Regions from separate parts of the Streptomyces sp. NPDC057950 genome, predicted to be linked through region 1. Evidence: riboswitches for the same ligand, from Rfam matches in the RefSeq annotation. Region 1 holds a riboswitch; each other region holds the start of a gene.
The links. Region 1 has a riboswitch for cyclic di-AMP ahead of ACFVTC_RS01500 (NlpC/P60 family protein). Riboswitches for the same ligand answer to the same signal wherever they lie in the genome.

Region 1 (5,281 bases):
CCAGCGCCGCTCGCCCTGATCCGCGCGGGCCGTGGGGACCGGACCCGCGTCAGGGAGCGGGTACGGCCTGAGTCAACCTTATGAAGATCTCGTCCCTCTATACGAGGAGACGTCCTGCGGGTGGTGGGGGGAGAGGGCATTGCTTAGGGCGGTGGAAGAGCGTCGCGGCGATGTCGGCATGGGTCATGGACGGACGGCGGGACCCGGTGACGGTCCACCGCCGCCCGCCGTGGGCGGCGGCGGACGGGGGCGACCGGGCGGCACGCCGTACCGGATCGCGTCGTTCGTCGGACGCACCCTGCGCGGCGAGTGGCACGGCATCGTCGTCGAACCGTTCCGGCAACTCCGGCGCCGCGGACTGTCCGGACTCGTGCTGGCGTTCGTGGCCGCCTTCGGGGTCATCTTCTTCCACGCGATCGCCCAGCATCCGACGGGCGCCACGGTGGTGCGGCTGACGGGCGGGGTCAAGGCGGCCCTGCCCCTGCCGCTGGCCCTGCTGCGTACCCCCGTGTCCCTGTACGTCCCCGCCCTCGACCTGCCGGTGTGGGCGGGCATCACCCAGCTGTTCCTCGCGTTCGCCCTCGCCGAACTCGCCCTCGGCCGCGCCCGGACCCTGGCCATCGCGTACGCCACCACGTTGGCCGGCACCCTCACGGTGCGCGTGATGATCGCGATGGGGCCGGGCTGGTGGGGTCTGGGGCTGCCGCCCGAGACCGGGCAGGTGCTGGACACCGGTCCGTCCGCGGCGGTGGTGGGTCTGTTCACCTACCTCGCGGTCGTCCGACGGGCGCCCGTGGTGTTCGCGCTCACCGGCGGCTCGATGGTGTGGGAGTCGATCGTCAGACCCAATCTGGCGGGTCGGGAACACCTGATCGCCGTGGCGGCCGCGATCGTGCTGGGGCTGCTGCGCGGGCGCTGGCGAAGACCCGTACGGGCCCTGACGGTCTTGCTCCACTCGCGCCGCGCGGAGAACCGGCCGACCGACGGCCCGCACCTGCCGGAACCAGCGGCCCCACCGGGCGCGGCGGAGTCACCGGCCCGGACGGGAGCACCGGCCGCCGCGCGGCCACCGGCTCCGGCGGATCCGGCGGCCCGTGCGGACCCGCCGGTCCCCGCGCATCGCGCCAACGAGCCGCGGGCGCGACTGCGCTGACACCGCCGACTCGGGCCGAAGGCTGTTCCACGGCGGGCGCACGTCGCCGGACGTGACGCCAGACGTACGGCGGGTGAGGGTGTGCCGCCGGTGACCCCGTCCGGCGTCCGGTGGGCGAATTCGCCGAGGATCGTGAGTACGACGAAGGTCACAATTACATATCGGACACTTCGCACTTCAATCTTCACGCGAGGTACACAAGTTGGCTAAGTTGACGACAGGCCACACGACTTCCTCCGGCGAACCTCGCCGGGTCGCTTGGCCTCCGCCTAATCCGGTGCGGCCTCCTGGCGACCGGAGCCGGGGACCCAACCGAACCCTGGGGTGAATCGGCCCAACTGCCCCACCGGGCAGAGGCTGTAGGGCATACCTTCCGGATCTGTCCGCCCGAACCCGACAGCTAACTCGGTAGGCGGAGCACGGAAGGAGTACGTCTGCCATGGCGCCGGAACGCACCCCGGGCCCTGGAGGCAACAGCCTCCCCGGCATGCCCCGCTCCGCACCCGCGACGGTGGCCCGTTCCTCGGCGGACCTGGTCCCGCAGAGCCCCAACTCCGCCTCCCTCGGCGGGGACGACGGTCCGAGCCGCGAAGAGGTCCAGCAGCGGATCAGCTCTCTCTACGACCGAGCCGAGACCGCCACCGGGAACTACAACGCGACCCGCGCGATGACCACCGCTTCACGCAATCGCCTCAACCCCGCCCGGGACAACGGGCGCAGGGGCGGCGACGCCACCCTCGACGACGTGTCCCGGCCCTGGTTCGACGCGGTTCGTGCGCAGTTGGGCCCGAGCGCGCCGGCGCGGCTGCCGGCCGACCGAATGCCGAAACGCCCGGCCGAGACGCGTCCCGCGCCTGCCGCGACGCGCCTGGACGGCGGCCCCTCCGCCCGCGCCCTGGAGGCCGCAGGCCGCCCCGTTCCGGAGCTGACCGCCGGACCCGCAGCGGGGCCCGTGGCCGAGTTGGCGGCCGCGGCTGGGCCTGTGGCGGAGCTCGCCTCCGGGAGGGCCGTGGCCGCGCTGCCGGCCGGGACCGGGGCGCGGCAGGAGACCGTCAGGGCCCTGCCCGCGCCGGCCGCCGACTCCGGTCACTCCTCGCTGAAGAACCGCAAGGAGCAGAACCGGCGCAAGCTCGCACTCGCCCGTGAGCTGCTGTCCCGGCACGCCGTCCGGCAGCGGAGCACCCCGATCGCGGCGATCGGGGCGCGGCCGGCCCAGGAGGTCTGGCCCACCCCGCAGGAACAGACCCGCCGCGAGGCCGAGGAGCAGTGGCGGCGACAGCAGTCGGCCGGACCGGGCATGGGCGCACCCGTGGCCACGGCCGCCCGTGCGGGTATGGGCGCACCCGCCGGTATGGACGCGTCCCTCGGCGCGGGAACACCCCTCGCCCCGGACATGACGTACGCCCCGGACATGACGTACGCCCCGGACATGACGTACACCCCGGATATGACGTACACCTCGGACATGACCTTCACTTCGGGGGTGACGTCCGCCGCGGACACGGCGTTCGGCTCAGGCGTGACGTTCGCCTCGGACACGGCGTTCGCCCCGGGCACGGCCCACGCTCCTGAGCTGTCCTACGCCCAGGACACGGCCTACGCCCCCGACCGGTTCCAAGCCCCGGAGCCGCTCCCTGCCCCGGACCCGCCTTTCGCCCCGGAGCCGCCCGTCGCCGCGGAGACGGCCTACATCCCCGCCATGACCTTTGCTCCCGCGCCTGCCCCGCCGGTCGTGTCCGCACCGTTCGCGCCGGCCGTCGCTCCCGGCCCGGCCTTCGTCGCGGTCGCGCCCGTCACCACGGGAGTACCCACTACCGCGGGCATCGGCATCGGCATGGGCGTGGGCATGAACATGGGCGGTGGCGACACGTCCGGTTCGGGGTACGACATGAAGGCCGCCAAGGCGGTGGCCTTCGCACGTGCCCAGATCGGCAGGCCGTGTGTCTGGGGCGCGGCCGGGCCGGGCTCCTACGACTGCGCGGGCCTCACCCGGGCGTCGTGGACGGTGGCCGGGGTCGCGCTCCCGCGTACCGCGCGCGACCAGGCGACGGCCACCACGGCGATCCCGCTCACCGACATCCGCGCCGGCGACCTGATCTTCTTCTACGACGACGTCAGCCATGTCGGCCTCTACGTCGGCGACGGCATGATGGTCCACGCGCCGAGCCCGGGGGCGTACATACGCGAAGAGTCGATCTTCTACGCCGGACAGGCGGCGATCCACAGTGCCGCGCGGCCCGCGTAAGGGGCCGGGAGGCGGCGCCCACGGCTGCCGGCCCGCAGTCTGAAGAGGGGTGCCGAGGCGGCTGGTCCCGCACGGACTGCCCGACGCCCGCGCCTGGTTGGCGCGGGCGTCGGTCTTCCTCGCCCGGGGCGGGGCATCGGACACCGTCTCGGGCAGGCACGCCCCGTCCACTCGCCGGTTCGCCGAACGGGCCCACGGGGAAGCCCACTTGGCCGAGTCGACTGTGCGCGTCGAGGCGACTTCGACGGCGTGGGTGCACAACTCGGCTTCAGGGATGTTGCCTTGGCGGGATCGCGGCGGCGGTCACCGCTTGATCAAGTCCATCCGGCCTGTACCCGCGCTGTTCGCGGTGCGTTCAGTCCGTGGTCGTCGGTGTGCCCGAGGCTTCGCCGGGAGCGTGAGCGCGCTCCTTGTCTGCCCGACCCCCTGAAAAGAGGACCGGCCACCTTGCGTACGCACTGGCGTAGACAAGCCCCCATCACTGCCGCCGCCCTGATCTTCCTCGCCCTCGGCCTGTCGGGTGCGCCGGCTTCGGCCCAGGACCCGTCCACGGTGCGGATCAACGAGGTCGAGTCCAGCGGCGGCAGCCCCGGCGACTGGATCGAACTCGTCAACACCGGGACCGCCGCGGTCGATGTGTCCGGGTGGATCGTCAAGGACAACGACAACTCCCACTCCTACAAGGTCGGCAAGAAGACGTCGATCGCCCCGGGCGCGTTCCTGGCGCTGGACGTCGAGTCGTCGTACGGGCTGGGGAGTTCGGACTCCGCGCGGCTGTTCCTGGCGGACGGTTCCACCCTGGTGGACTCCTACACCTGGACCGACCACGCCAGTACCACGTACGGGCGGTGCGCGGACGGCACCGGCGCGTTCACGACCACGACCGCGCCGACCAAGGGTGCGGCGAACGCCTGCGGCACCACCGGCGGCGGGGGCGGCACCACGTGGCCGGGCGGCGCGGCGGTCACCGTCGCGGACGCTTCGAACGTGTTCGGGGAGAACCTCAGCGGGCTGTCCTTCGAGAGCGAGGGTGTGCTCTGGGCGGTGGACAACGGCCCCGGCAAGCTCTACCGGCTGGTGCCCAACGGCGCGACATGGCGCCCCGACCCGGCCGGCGGCTGGGGCTCCGGCAAGGCTCTGCACTACGCGGGCGGCAGCGGCGACCCCGACGCCGAGGGTGTGGTCGTCACGCCCGACGGCATGTTCGTCGCCACCGAGCGCGACAACGCCAACGGCTCCACCAGCATGCCGAAGATCCTGCGCTTCGACGCCTCCTCCACCGCCTCGTCGCTGAACGCGACGGCGGAGTGGAACCTCACCTCCGACCTGCCCTCCCTGCCGGCCAACGCCGGGCCCGAGGGCATCTCGTGGATCCCGGACACCTTCCTGACCGCGCACGGATTCCGCGACGAGCACACCGGTGCCGCCTACGACCCGGCCGGCTACCCCGGCCACGGCAGCGGTCTCTTCCTCGCCGGCGTCGAGGGCAACGGCACCGTCTACGCCTACGCCCTCAACCAGTCCGGCGGCGGATACACCCGCGTCGCCACCGTCGCCAGCGGCTTCCCCGGTGTGATGGACCTGGAGTTCGAGCCCGCCACCGGACGCCTGTGGGCGGCCTGCGACGACACCTGCCAGGGCCGGACCTCGACCCTCGACATCAACGCCCAGGGCAAGTTCGCCGTCACCCACACCTACGACCGGCCCACCGGCATGGCCGACTACAACAACGAGGGCTTCGCCATCGCCCCCCAGTCCGCCTGCGTGGGCGGCCACAAGCCGGTCCTGTGGTCCGACGACACCAACGACGGCGGCCACGCACTGCGCGCCGGCACGCTGAACTGCACGGCCTGACACCAGCGGGACGGGGCGGGACGGCCGGC
Region 2 (5,281 bases), 190 kb from region 1:
AGTCCAACGAGTCCTCGGGTGAAAGGGCGTGGAACCGAAGGGTGTTGAAGACCTTGGTGTAGGCCTGAAGGTCTTCTTTCCGCTCGAGGTAGAGGCTACTCGTCAAGTGGTCGAGAACAACCACGTCCAGATCAGTTGTGTTCGGAAATGAGAAAATAACGAAAGGTCCGGTCACTCCGGCGTGCGCGCCGGCGGCGAACGGCAGTACCTGAAGGCGCACTTGGGGGAGAGCCGCAGCCTCCCGCAGCCGGGTCAGCTGCCGGGCCATGACCTCGGGACCGCCGACCTCACGACGCAGCACGGCCTCGTCCAGGACCGCGGTCAGCTCCAGCGGCGGATCCGAACGCAGAACGTCCTGCCGGGCGAGGCGCACCTCGACGAGCGCGTCCAGTTTGTCGTCCTCGAGTCCGCCCACGGCCGCCCGCGTCACCGCACGCGCGTACTCCGGCGTCTGGAGCAGCCCCGGTACCACGGACGTCTCCAGCGTGCGCATACCGCTGGCCTGTGACTCCAGACTGATGAAGTCCCGGTAGGCGGGCGGCAGGACCCCCCGATAGGCGTGCCACCAGTGATGACGCCCATTGCCCTCGGACCCGGCCAGTCCGAGCAGGAGCTCCCGTAACCCGGGTTCCCCCACCCCGTACGCGTCCAGGAGGCGCTCCACGTCGGCCGGTCTCACCCCGCTGATCCCCGTCTCGATCCGGCTGACCTTCGACTGGTGCCAGCCGACGAGACGGGCCGCCTCACCACTGGTGAGGCCCGCACCGGCGCGCAGCGCGCGCAGTTCGGCACCGAGTTTGCGGCGGCGTACCGCGGGACCGTGCTGCATGGCCGTACTCCTTACTCCTTCCGAGCCGCCCAAATACGGTCTGCCGTCGCAGAGTTCACCGCTTCGAGCGACAGATATATGCATATCTCGGTGGATCGTGCCCGTGACCGGCCCAGTGATGGCAGTCTGGCGCGAAGCACCAGTCCGGGACCGTACTCGAACCATCCGCTCCGTGTCGGACTCCGGTCCCGTGGGAAAGGGACGACGTCGTCATGGCAGATCACCAGGAAGCATCCGTCACTCTGCCGAGCGATCCCGCCTCGGTCTCCGCGGCCCGGAATTTCGTCGTCGACGTGCTGGCCGAATGGGGCCTGCCGTGTGACGCCGAAGCCGCGGACACCGTACGCCTGATCGTGTCCGAACTAGCCACCAACGCCGTCCAGCACACCTTCGGCCAGTCGCCCACCTTCACGGTGGACGTCCGGCTCGACCGGGACGAACAACTGCGGATCGGCGTCACCGACAGCCATCCGCGTTTTCCGAAACGTCTGCCCGCAGCCGTCCAACAGGACAACGGGCGCGGGATGGTGATCATCCGTTGGCTGACCGCCGAGTGCGGCGGCAGGGTTCTCGTACGCCCCACCCGGGAGGGCGGCAAGACGGTCTCCATCGAGTTGCCGTGGACGGTGCCGGCCCAGCCGGTGGTGGCCGGGGGCCCGCAAGAGCCCTGAGGAAAAGATCAGTTGGCGGGCCGGGCCGGGCGTCCCTACCGCGTGGCACGCCCGAACGCACCGCGCAGCAGGGCCCGGAACGCCTCGGCCGCGGGTGCCTGCCGGTCGGTCCGGTGGACGACGGAGATCGTACGGCGCAGATCTCCCGGTTCCAGCAGCCGCAGCCCCACCGGGGTCGCCGCCGTCCTTGCCACCATCTCCGGCACCACCGCGACCCCGAGCCCCGCGCTGACCAGCGCGCACACCAGGGCGTACCCGGGGCTCTCGACCCGCACGGCCGGGGTGGCCCCGACCCGGGCCAGCGCGGCCTCCACGCCCTGCCGGGGCGGATGGTCCGGGGCCATGCTGATCAGCGGCTGTCCGGCGAGTCCGGAAAGCGGCAGCCGGGCCGCACCGTCCGCGAGGACGTGTCCCGGAGCGGTCACGAGCACCAGCTCCTCGACCAGCACCGGCTCCGCGTGTACCGACGAGGGGAGGGGCACCGGGTCCGCCGGCTCGTAGGTGTGCGTCAGCGCGAGATCCACCTCGCCCGCCGCGACCGCCGAGACACCGTCCGGAGGCTCGTAGTTCGCGACCGTGAGTTCCACGTCGGGGTGGGCCCGGCGGAAGGCGCTGAGCACCGGCGGCAGCAGATGGATGCCCGCCGTCTGGAAGGTGCCGAGCCGCAGCGTGCCGCCCGACAGGCCGGTCAGCCGGGCCAGTTCGTGCCGGGCCCGCTCCATCTCGTCGAGCACCCGCCGCGCCCGCGTCACGAGCAGTTCGCCCGCGTCCGTGAGCCGTGTCCCGCGATGGGAGCGCACCAGCAGGGGCGCGCCCGCCTCCCGTTCGAGTTTGGCGAGCTGCTGGGAGAGGGCGGGCGGGCTGTAGCCGAGGCGTTCGGCCGCCCGGGTGATGGATCCCGCCTCGGCCACCGCCACCAGGGCGGTCAGCCGTGTCGGGTCGTACATCGAACGGCTCCCGGGTCCGGGGACCCGCGGCGGGGGCCGGGTCCAAAGGATTGCTTAAGACAGACCCAGGATATTCGACATACCCGCTGAAGGTCCGGGCCGGGCAGCCTGGCGGCCATGGACGCACAGCTCATCGCCTTCACCGGAGTGGCCGCGGGGATGGTCGCCATGCCCGGCGCGGACTTCACCGTCGTCGTGCGCAACGCCCTCGTCTCCCGCCGGGCCGGGGTGGCGTGCGCGCTCGGGGTCGCGGGCGGGCTTCTCCTGCACACGGCGCTGGCCGTCGCCGGTGTCGCCGCCGTCCTCGCGGCCGTGCCCGCGCTGTTCCGGACGCTGCAGCTCCTCGGCGGCGCCTACGTGCTGTACCTGGGGCTACGGACGCTGGACGGCCTGCGACGGCGGCGGGACCGGGAGCCGGACCGGGGACGCCCGGAGGTGTCCGGCGGGACGCCGTCCGGCGAGGACGTGGCCGGCGGCCCTGGGGACGGGAAGCGTCCGCTGCGCCAGGGCTTCGTCACCAACGCGCTCAACCCGAAGGCGCCGATCACCTTCCTGAGCCTGCTGCCGCAGTTCGTGCCCGCGGGCAGCCCCGCGATGCCCCGCACCCTGGTGCTGGCCCTGATCGTGGTGGCCGTCGCCCTGGTGTGGTTCCCGGCGGTCGCCCTGCTGGTCGACCGGCTCGGCCGGTGGCTGCGCGGGCCGCGGGCGGCCCGCGCCGTGGTGGCGGTCACCGGGAGCGCGCTCACGGTGCTCGGCCTGGTGCTCCTCCTGGAGCCCCTGACGGCCTGAGAGCCCCCGGGTTCGTGCCGCGAGGGGCGGCGGCCCGGCACCGCCGCCCCTCGCTCGGGTCAGCTCACCCGGCCGTACCAGACGCTCTTCGTCCAGATCTTCTGGAGCTTCACGACCTCCCCGCTCTTCGGGGAGTGCCAGATCTTTCCCTTCCCGGCGTAGATGCCGACGTGGTACACGTTCCGGCCCGAGTGGAAGAACACGAGGTCGCCGGCCTTGCGGTGCGAGGCGGAGATGTGGTGGCTCTTGTTGTACTGCCCCGCGGCCGTACGAGGCAGCTTCTTGCCCGCCTTCTTGTACGAGTACAGCGTGAGCCCGGAGCAGTCGAAGCGCCGCGGCCCGGTGGCACCGTACTTGTACGGGGCGCCCTTCTTGGATGCCGCGACCTGGAGTGCCCTCGTCGCCGGTGTGGCCGCCTCGGCGTCGGCTGCGACGCCCGGGACCACCAGGCTGCCGCCCACGGCGGCGATGGTCAGAGCCGAGGCCGTACCGGCCCGGGTCAGCAGCGACGGGACACGATTGAGCGCAGTCATGCGCAACCCTTCGTCAACCGCCTGTGAAGGATGACCTGTCGGATTCGGGCTGGCGAAGTAGCCCGGCCGCTTACGCGGCTTCACCCCAAGGACCGCCCGGATCTCTCCGGCGGCCCGTCTTGCTGGGTCCTCCACTCCTGCCGATGCACATCTGTCGACCGGTCATCCGGGCGGCGGCAGGACTCGGCGTCCGCCCGGACCGCCCCGCCGGTGTGGCGGGGGCTTGTCGTCGGAAGGGATCTTCACGCATGGATGTCGGAAAATCCGAGCGGAACCGATGATTTGTGGGGTTACTCACCACTCACCCGTTCGGGTGGACACTCCTCTGTTCGAGGGGTGTTGGGGACGTCGGCAACGCTCTTACCAGCACCGGAAGGCTTCATTCCGCCTTTTGGCTACGCGTGTTGCGCAACTTTCGGGGCCACCCGAAAGGACGCGCGTCTACGCCGTTGGGGGGTACGTCGACTGGTCCGTTTGAAACGCGGGCCGGGCGCTCCACGGATCGGTGTGAGCGGCGGCCCGGTTCTGGATGCCTCAACCGCCGGAGTCGGGCGGCAGGGTGACGCGGGCGGTCCGCCGCTCGCCGTCGAGGACGCGCAGGGCCTGCGCGAGGGTCGGCGCGTGCACCTCGCTCTCGCCCCGCTGGTGCATCAGGGCCAAGGCGTCCCGCAGCGCGGTCGCCTTGCCCACGAGTGCCTGGGCGGCGCGCAGCCCGCGATAGGTGTCTCCCGGCCGGGCCGGGTTGATGCGGCCGACCAGGTCGACCACGTCGAGGTAGCGGTCTATCAGCTCGGCCTCGGCGTGCGTCAGTGCGGGCAGCGGAGGCAGTTCGGGCACCATCGGCGGATCACCTCGCGTCGGGTGTGGCGTTCCTCGCACCGGGCGCGGTGCGCGAGTTCTTGCGGCTCGGGATGATCCCGTCCACCAGCCCGTACGCCAGCGCGGCCTGCGCGTCCAGAATCGTGTCCCGCTCGATGTCGGCGGCGACTTGTTCGGGATTTTGCCCCGTGTGCCGGACGAGCATGTCCTCCAGCAGCCTTCGAGTGCGGGTCAACTCCGCTGCCTGGAGGACCAGATCGCTCGCCCGGCCCTGTACCGGTCGGGGGAGCGGGGGCTGACGGATCGACATCCGGGCTCCCGGCAGGGCGAACCGTTTGCCCGGGGTGCCGCCGGCCAGCAGGACGGCGGCGACCGACGCGGCCTGCCCCAGGCACACGGTCTCCACGTCGCAGGAGACGAAGCGCATCGTGTCGTAGATGGCCGTCATCGCGGTGAACGAGCCGCCGGGGGAGTTGACGTAGAGCGAGATGTCCCGCTCCGGGGCCTGGTGTTCGAGGTGCATGAACCGGGCCGTCACGTCGTTCGCGGACGTGTCGTCGATCTTCGTCCCGAGGAACACGATCCGATCGCCGAGCAGTTCGGAGTACGGATCGAGGGTCCGGTGTCCCGTGATCGTGCGCTCGGTGAACCCGGGCGGGGCGTGGCGGGCGGACGGTTCGTACATGTCTGGCG
Region 3 (5,281 bases), on a different contig from region 1:
GCGAACTCGGTCGATCATTCGGTCGATGACACGGTTTGTCGATGTGTCGCTGCCATCACTCAAGTCAGCGTATCCGGTCACGTTTCGATCACCACGAGCGCCCACCGTCCCCACTGTCGACTTCCTCCCGACTTCCCTCTCCCTCGACGTCCGATGCCCCCCGAGAGGCAGCCGGCCCACGCAGCCCCCGTCCGGGCGGCGGCCCGTCACGGGCGGTATGTTCTTAATGAGACGGTATGGCGGTAGACGGACCGAATCACGCACGAGCGCTGAGAACCCGAGAACACCGAGAACACCGAGAAGAGCATGTACACCCGTACGGCGTTCCCCTACGAGACGACTCACGAGGACGTCCGGATCCCTCCGGCGGACGACACGCGGCTGCACGCAGACCGCGGGACTCGCCCACGTCGCCCGGCCGCCGGACCTCGCGCACGTCGACCAGGTGATGTGCCGCGACATCCGGGTGAAGCGCCCGGACACGGTGCACCCGTTCATCCATACGTGGCTGTCACCCCCGACCCAAGACCCGTACGGGGGGAGATGACGGAGTCCTGTGGGGCGGCTCCGTTGTCCGTTGGGGCGGCTCCGTCATCCGTGCGGCCGTCCTGACGGTGGGCGGTGGGCGTCACCGCCTGCCCCTCCCTCCTGGTCCTCTCTCTTGATCCTCCCCCTTGGTCACCCCCTTTGGTCACCCCGGCGCGTACGCGCTCCGGGGGTGCGCCGGTGCTCGTGCGCCCTCTCAGCACACCGGCGTGGACGCGGGTCGCTTCCGCCCCGCCGGAGGCGACGCGGACCTGCCGCCGGACCACCGGGAGGGCAGGGCCCGGGTGATCGCCCTGGCGTGCGACGCGGCCCCCGACGGCGCCTCGGCCCTGGTCACTCGGGGTGCTCTGCACATGCCAGCGTGCGATCGCCGTGATCAGGCGGTCCCCCCGAAGCCGAGCACTACGGAGATCGCGCATTTCGAGCCGCCCGCCATCGGCCACGCCGTCCCGCCCGGCCGTCACACCCCTCGCTCCCTCTCTCCCCACCCCCCTCCTGACCGTCCCCGGACCTGGCCCGAGCCGGGCCCGGAGGCCGACTTCACCCTGACCCCTCGCCCAGCTCTCTCGAACTCCGGTTACAGGCAAGGGATTTCGACTCCACGACCACACGGATTCACCCCCGCCACCACGGCACCCACGCCCACCCGGACGGCCTCGAGCGCGGGGAGGGCGTACCGAGGCCGTACTCGGTCCAGGAAGCCGGCCTCCTGAGCGCCCGCGCTCTCCCCTCCCGGTCGATCCGTCCGCGCCGTCCGGAACCCGCCTGGGACGCGCGAAGCGAGTTCCGCTCCGAAGTCACCTGCGACACACGGGACTTCACCCCCCGGTGAGCCGGTCCGCGAGGACGGCGACGAGGTGGCCTCCCATCGGGCGCGGGAGCTGCGGATCCCGCGCGCCGCGGGCCGAAGCCCCGGCGGCCACCTCGGCTGCCCCGCGGGGCAGAGCGTGGACCGGTGAATCCCTGACGGACCCCGGCGAGGGACGCCCGCCCGCTCCAGCCGTCGACCTGGAGAGGGTCACGCGCTTCGGCATCACGCGGGCGGATGCCCCGGCCGGCGTCAACAGAGGCCACACGGGCCTGAGTTCATCCCTCATCCCGACCTGAAGCGGCAGGCACGTCCCGAACACCGGCCCTACGGACTCCACTTCAGGGTCATCGAGGGCCGGCCCCCCACGGCCACCCCGGCACGGACGCGTCCGTACGAACGGTGCGCACGGCTCCCACCGGGAGCTCAGCAGCCTTTTATTCGCGCCTTATATGCCCGACTTGCCGCCATTGCCGCTTTATTCCTGTCGGATCGAGTGAGTTGGGTCACGCGCGAAGGTCATCAACCCCACCGGGCCGCCAAGTGACTACCCGTTTGCATAAGCCAAGTTGAGCGAAGCATTCCGGATTAATCGGGCAATTCATCTGCCCTTATGCCCTGGTGAAAACGATCTACACCGCGACATCAAGGCTTGTTTCGGACATGTGCTGTCGCATACCTTCACGTCACTCCGGACGGACCGCCCAATCCTGCCGCCGACCGGAACCACACCCGACCACACACGCACGGCAGGAGCGGGGGACCCAGGTAAGCCGCCGATCCGAAGTCCGGAACGGCTAGGGGTGAAGTCGCACTCACCGTGCGGCCGGGCAGCTCCCGCCCGAACCCGACAGCTCACCTCGCAGGCACCGGAGAGGAACTCGTCATGGCCGCAGCAGGTAGACACTGCCACCCGAAGACTCGCAGCACCCTCGTTCGCGGCATTCTCGCTGCGGGCACGGGCGCGGCGGTACTCGCCATCCCGCTCCTGGGCGCCACCTGCGCGCAGGCCGCCACGGGCGCCTCCGACGTCCAGCTCGTCACCTACAAGGTGGTCACGGGCGACACCCTCGCCAAGATCGCGCGGAAGTACCCCTCCAGCGGCGGCTGGAAGAAGCTGTACGAGGCCAACAGCGCGGTCATCGGTTCCAACCCGTCGGCGCTCCGCCCGGGTCTCACCCTGACGGTCGGCACGAAAACCGTCCAGAACGCCACAAAGTCCGCAAAGGTCACGGCGGCGGTCGCCAAGACCACGAAGTCCACGACGACGGCGGCCAAGACCACGGCGGTCAAGACCGCGACCACCGCCGCCGTGAAGACGTACACGAACGACCTCGACGGCTGGATCAAGCAGTCGCTGGACATCATGGCCAAGAACGGGATCCCGGGCACGTACAACGGCATCTACCGCAACGTCATGCGGGAGTCCTCCGGAAACCCCAAGGCCATCAACAACTGGGACTCCAACGCCGCCGCCGGTATCCCCTCCAAGGGCCTGCTCCAGGTCATCGACCCGACGTTCAAGGCCTACCACGTGCCCGGCACGTCCATGGACTCCTACGACCCGGTCGCGAACATCACCGCCGCCTGCAACTACGCCGCGGCCAAGTACGGCTCGATCGACAACGTCAACGGCGCCTACTGACCGGACGCCACGAGACCGGGGTGCCGGACCGGACTTCCGGCACCCCGGGAAGCCAGAACCCCGGTGGTCCGCAGCCCCGGGCAGTCGGGGCTACGGACCACCAGGGCTACGGCGCGACCGGGGCTACGGCGCGGAGAGCGGGAACAGCCGCTCAAGCACCACCGCGATCCCGTCGTCCTCGTTCGACAGCGTCACCTCGTCGGCCACCGCCTTGAGCTCCGGGTGGGCGTTGGCCATGGCGACCCCGTGGGCGGCCCAGTCGAACATAGGTATGTCGTTGGGCATGTCACCGAAGGCGATGGTGGCTTCGCAGGACAGCCCGAGATGGGCGGCGGCGAGAGCAAGGCCTGTCGCCTTGGTCACCCCGCATGGCTGGAGTTCGACCGTGCCGGGCCCCGACATGGTGACGGTGGCCAGGGAACCCACCACCGCCCTGGCGGCCGCGGCCAACTCGTCGTCGGACAGCAGCGGGTGGCGCAGCAGCACCTTGCTGATCGGCTCCGTCCAGAGGTCGTCGCGACGACCGACCCGTACCGCGGGAAGCGTCGGGTGCGGCATCACGTAGCCGGGCTCGATGAGTGTCAGTCCGTCCACGCCGTCCTGGTCCACCGCGGCGTACAGCAGCCCGACCTCCGCCTCGATCTTTCCGAGCGCCGTCTCCGCGAGTTCCCTGTCCAGGGTCACCGACCACAGCAGACGGTCCTCGCCCGCGTCGTAGAGCTGCGCCCCCTGCCCGCACACCGCCAGTCCCGCACCGCCGAGTTCACCGAGGAGCGGGCGCACCCTCGGCGCCGGGCGCCCCGTCACGACCAGATGGCGGGCGCCCGCCTCCACCGCCCTCGCCAACGCGGCCCGGGTCCGGTCGGAGACCGTGTCGTCGCCGCACAGCAGCGTTCCGTCCAGGTCAGTGGCGATGAGTGAATATGCAGTCGGAGCGGCCATGATCCGAAGAATACGGATCCGACGACTCAGGGGCCCGGCGTGAACCGGACGACGTCCGGTATCCCGTCAGCAACGCCGTTCACCGCACGGGCCACGCGCGCCCGACGACGTCACACACACTCCGATCCGCCGTACCGGGCGCCCGAGACCGCCGCGACACCGGCTTCAACACCCGTCACGGACCGGCATGTCACGGAATGTGCCCGGCCGGCAATCTCCCGGTGACGTCGGGGCGGCGGCCCCCCGCCACCGCCCCGACCGCCGGGTGCCCGACGCCGTACGCCGACTCAACCGTGGGCCGCCGCCAAGTGCCTGGCCAGTCGCGGCGAAGCGAACTCCGTCCCGCACACGAATCGCATCACGGGCCCGTACGAGGCCGCCGCCGGCAACCCCGTGAAGTACAACCCGGGGACCGAGGACCGGTATCCGGCACCGAGCTTCGGGGTACCGCGGCTCACCGCCAGCTCCGTCCGCAACGCGTGTCCCAGGAAGTCCATCGCGGCGATGTCGACGCGATAGCCCGTCGCCGCGATGACGTGGTCGGCCGCGAGCTCCTCGGGCGCACCGTCCAGGGTCCGCACGGAGAGCACCGGGCGGCTCCCGGAGACCGCGGCCCGCTCGATCCCGGCGATCTCGCTGACCTCGACCTTGCCCTCGAAGCGGTCCCGGAGCCACCACGCGCCGAGCGGGCCGAGCACCCGGCGGACGAGATAGTGCCGGGTCTCGGCGGGCAGATAGCGGTAGGGATGCGGGTAGTAGCTGAGCGCCCACAGCGACCAGGCGCGCCCGAAGGGGGACTCCGGGCGCAGCTTCGGCTGTCCCCAGGGCGGTGCGCCGAAGGCGACCCTGCCCCGGCCCCGGGACACCACGCGCACCTGCGCGCCCGCCTCCGCCGCCAGTGCGGCCGTCTCCAGGGCGGACTGTCCCGCGCCGACGACGATCAGTTCCCTGCCGGAGAACCGGGTGAGGTCGTGGTGCTGGGAGCTGTGTGAGACGGGGCCGGTGGGCACCGGTCCGTCCGCCGCCGCCTCACCGAGCTCGGGCGGCAGATGGGCGAGGCCGTACAGCCCGGTGGCCACGACGACCGCGCGTGCCGTGAACGACTCCCCCGAGTCCAGCTTCAGCTCGAACCCGTCGCCGCCCCGTCGGTCGACGGAGACGACCCGCACCTGCTCCAGCTCGGGCACGAGCTGCCGCTGGAACCACTCCCCGTAGGCGATGAAGGTCTCGACCGGGATGATGTCCTCGTCCGTGACGAGCCGTGGTATCCCGGCCGCGTCGCAGTAGTCACGGAGTGTGTGGCCCGGCTGCGGGGCGTCGATGCTGGAAGCGGCCGGGGT

Region 2: it holds a riboswitch for cyclic di-AMP, as region 1 does, so the genes downstream of both, ACFVTC_RS00640 (C40 family peptidase) here and ACFVTC_RS01500 (NlpC/P60 family protein) in region 1, are expected to answer to the same signal.
Region 3: it holds a riboswitch for cyclic di-AMP, as region 1 does, so the genes downstream of both, ACFVTC_RS30975 (transglycosylase SLT domain-containing protein) here and ACFVTC_RS01500 (NlpC/P60 family protein) in region 1, are expected to answer to the same signal.

What each region holds. Positions count from the first base shown of each region.
Region 1 covers NZ_JBHVPP010000001.1:317,321-322,601, forward strand. The annotation lists gene ACFVTC_RS01490 (GNAT family N-acetyltransferase) at 1-19, shown strand, start outside; gene ACFVTC_RS01495 (hypothetical protein) at 179-1,153, shown strand; cyclic di-AMP (ydaO/yuaA leader) riboswitch at 1,410-1,584, shown strand; gene ACFVTC_RS01500 (NlpC/P60 family protein) at 1,593-3,398, shown strand; gene ACFVTC_RS01505 (lamin tail domain-containing protein) at 3,846-5,252, shown strand.
Region 2 covers NZ_JBHVPP010000001.1:132,126-137,406, forward strand. The annotation lists gene ACFVTC_RS00620 (helix-turn-helix domain-containing protein) at 1-829, opposite strand, end outside; gene ACFVTC_RS00625 (ATP-binding protein) at 1,042-1,500, shown strand; gene ACFVTC_RS00630 (LysR family transcriptional regulator) at 1,536-2,447, opposite strand; gene ACFVTC_RS00635 (LysE family translocator) at 2,565-3,236, shown strand; gene ACFVTC_RS00640 (C40 family peptidase) at 3,296-3,769, opposite strand; cyclic di-AMP (ydaO/yuaA leader) riboswitch at 3,773-3,958, opposite strand; gene ACFVTC_RS00645 (hypothetical protein) at 4,304-4,609, opposite strand; gene ACFVTC_RS00650 (ATP-dependent Clp protease proteolytic subunit) at 4,617-5,273, opposite strand.
Region 3 covers NZ_JBHVPP010000021.1:121,052-126,332, reverse strand. The annotation lists cyclic di-AMP (ydaO/yuaA leader) riboswitch at 2,078-2,236, shown strand; gene ACFVTC_RS30975 (transglycosylase SLT domain-containing protein) at 2,241-2,999, shown strand; gene ACFVTC_RS30970 (HAD family hydrolase) at 3,123-3,941, opposite strand; gene ACFVTC_RS30965 (FAD-dependent oxidoreductase) at 4,229-5,281, opposite strand, start outside.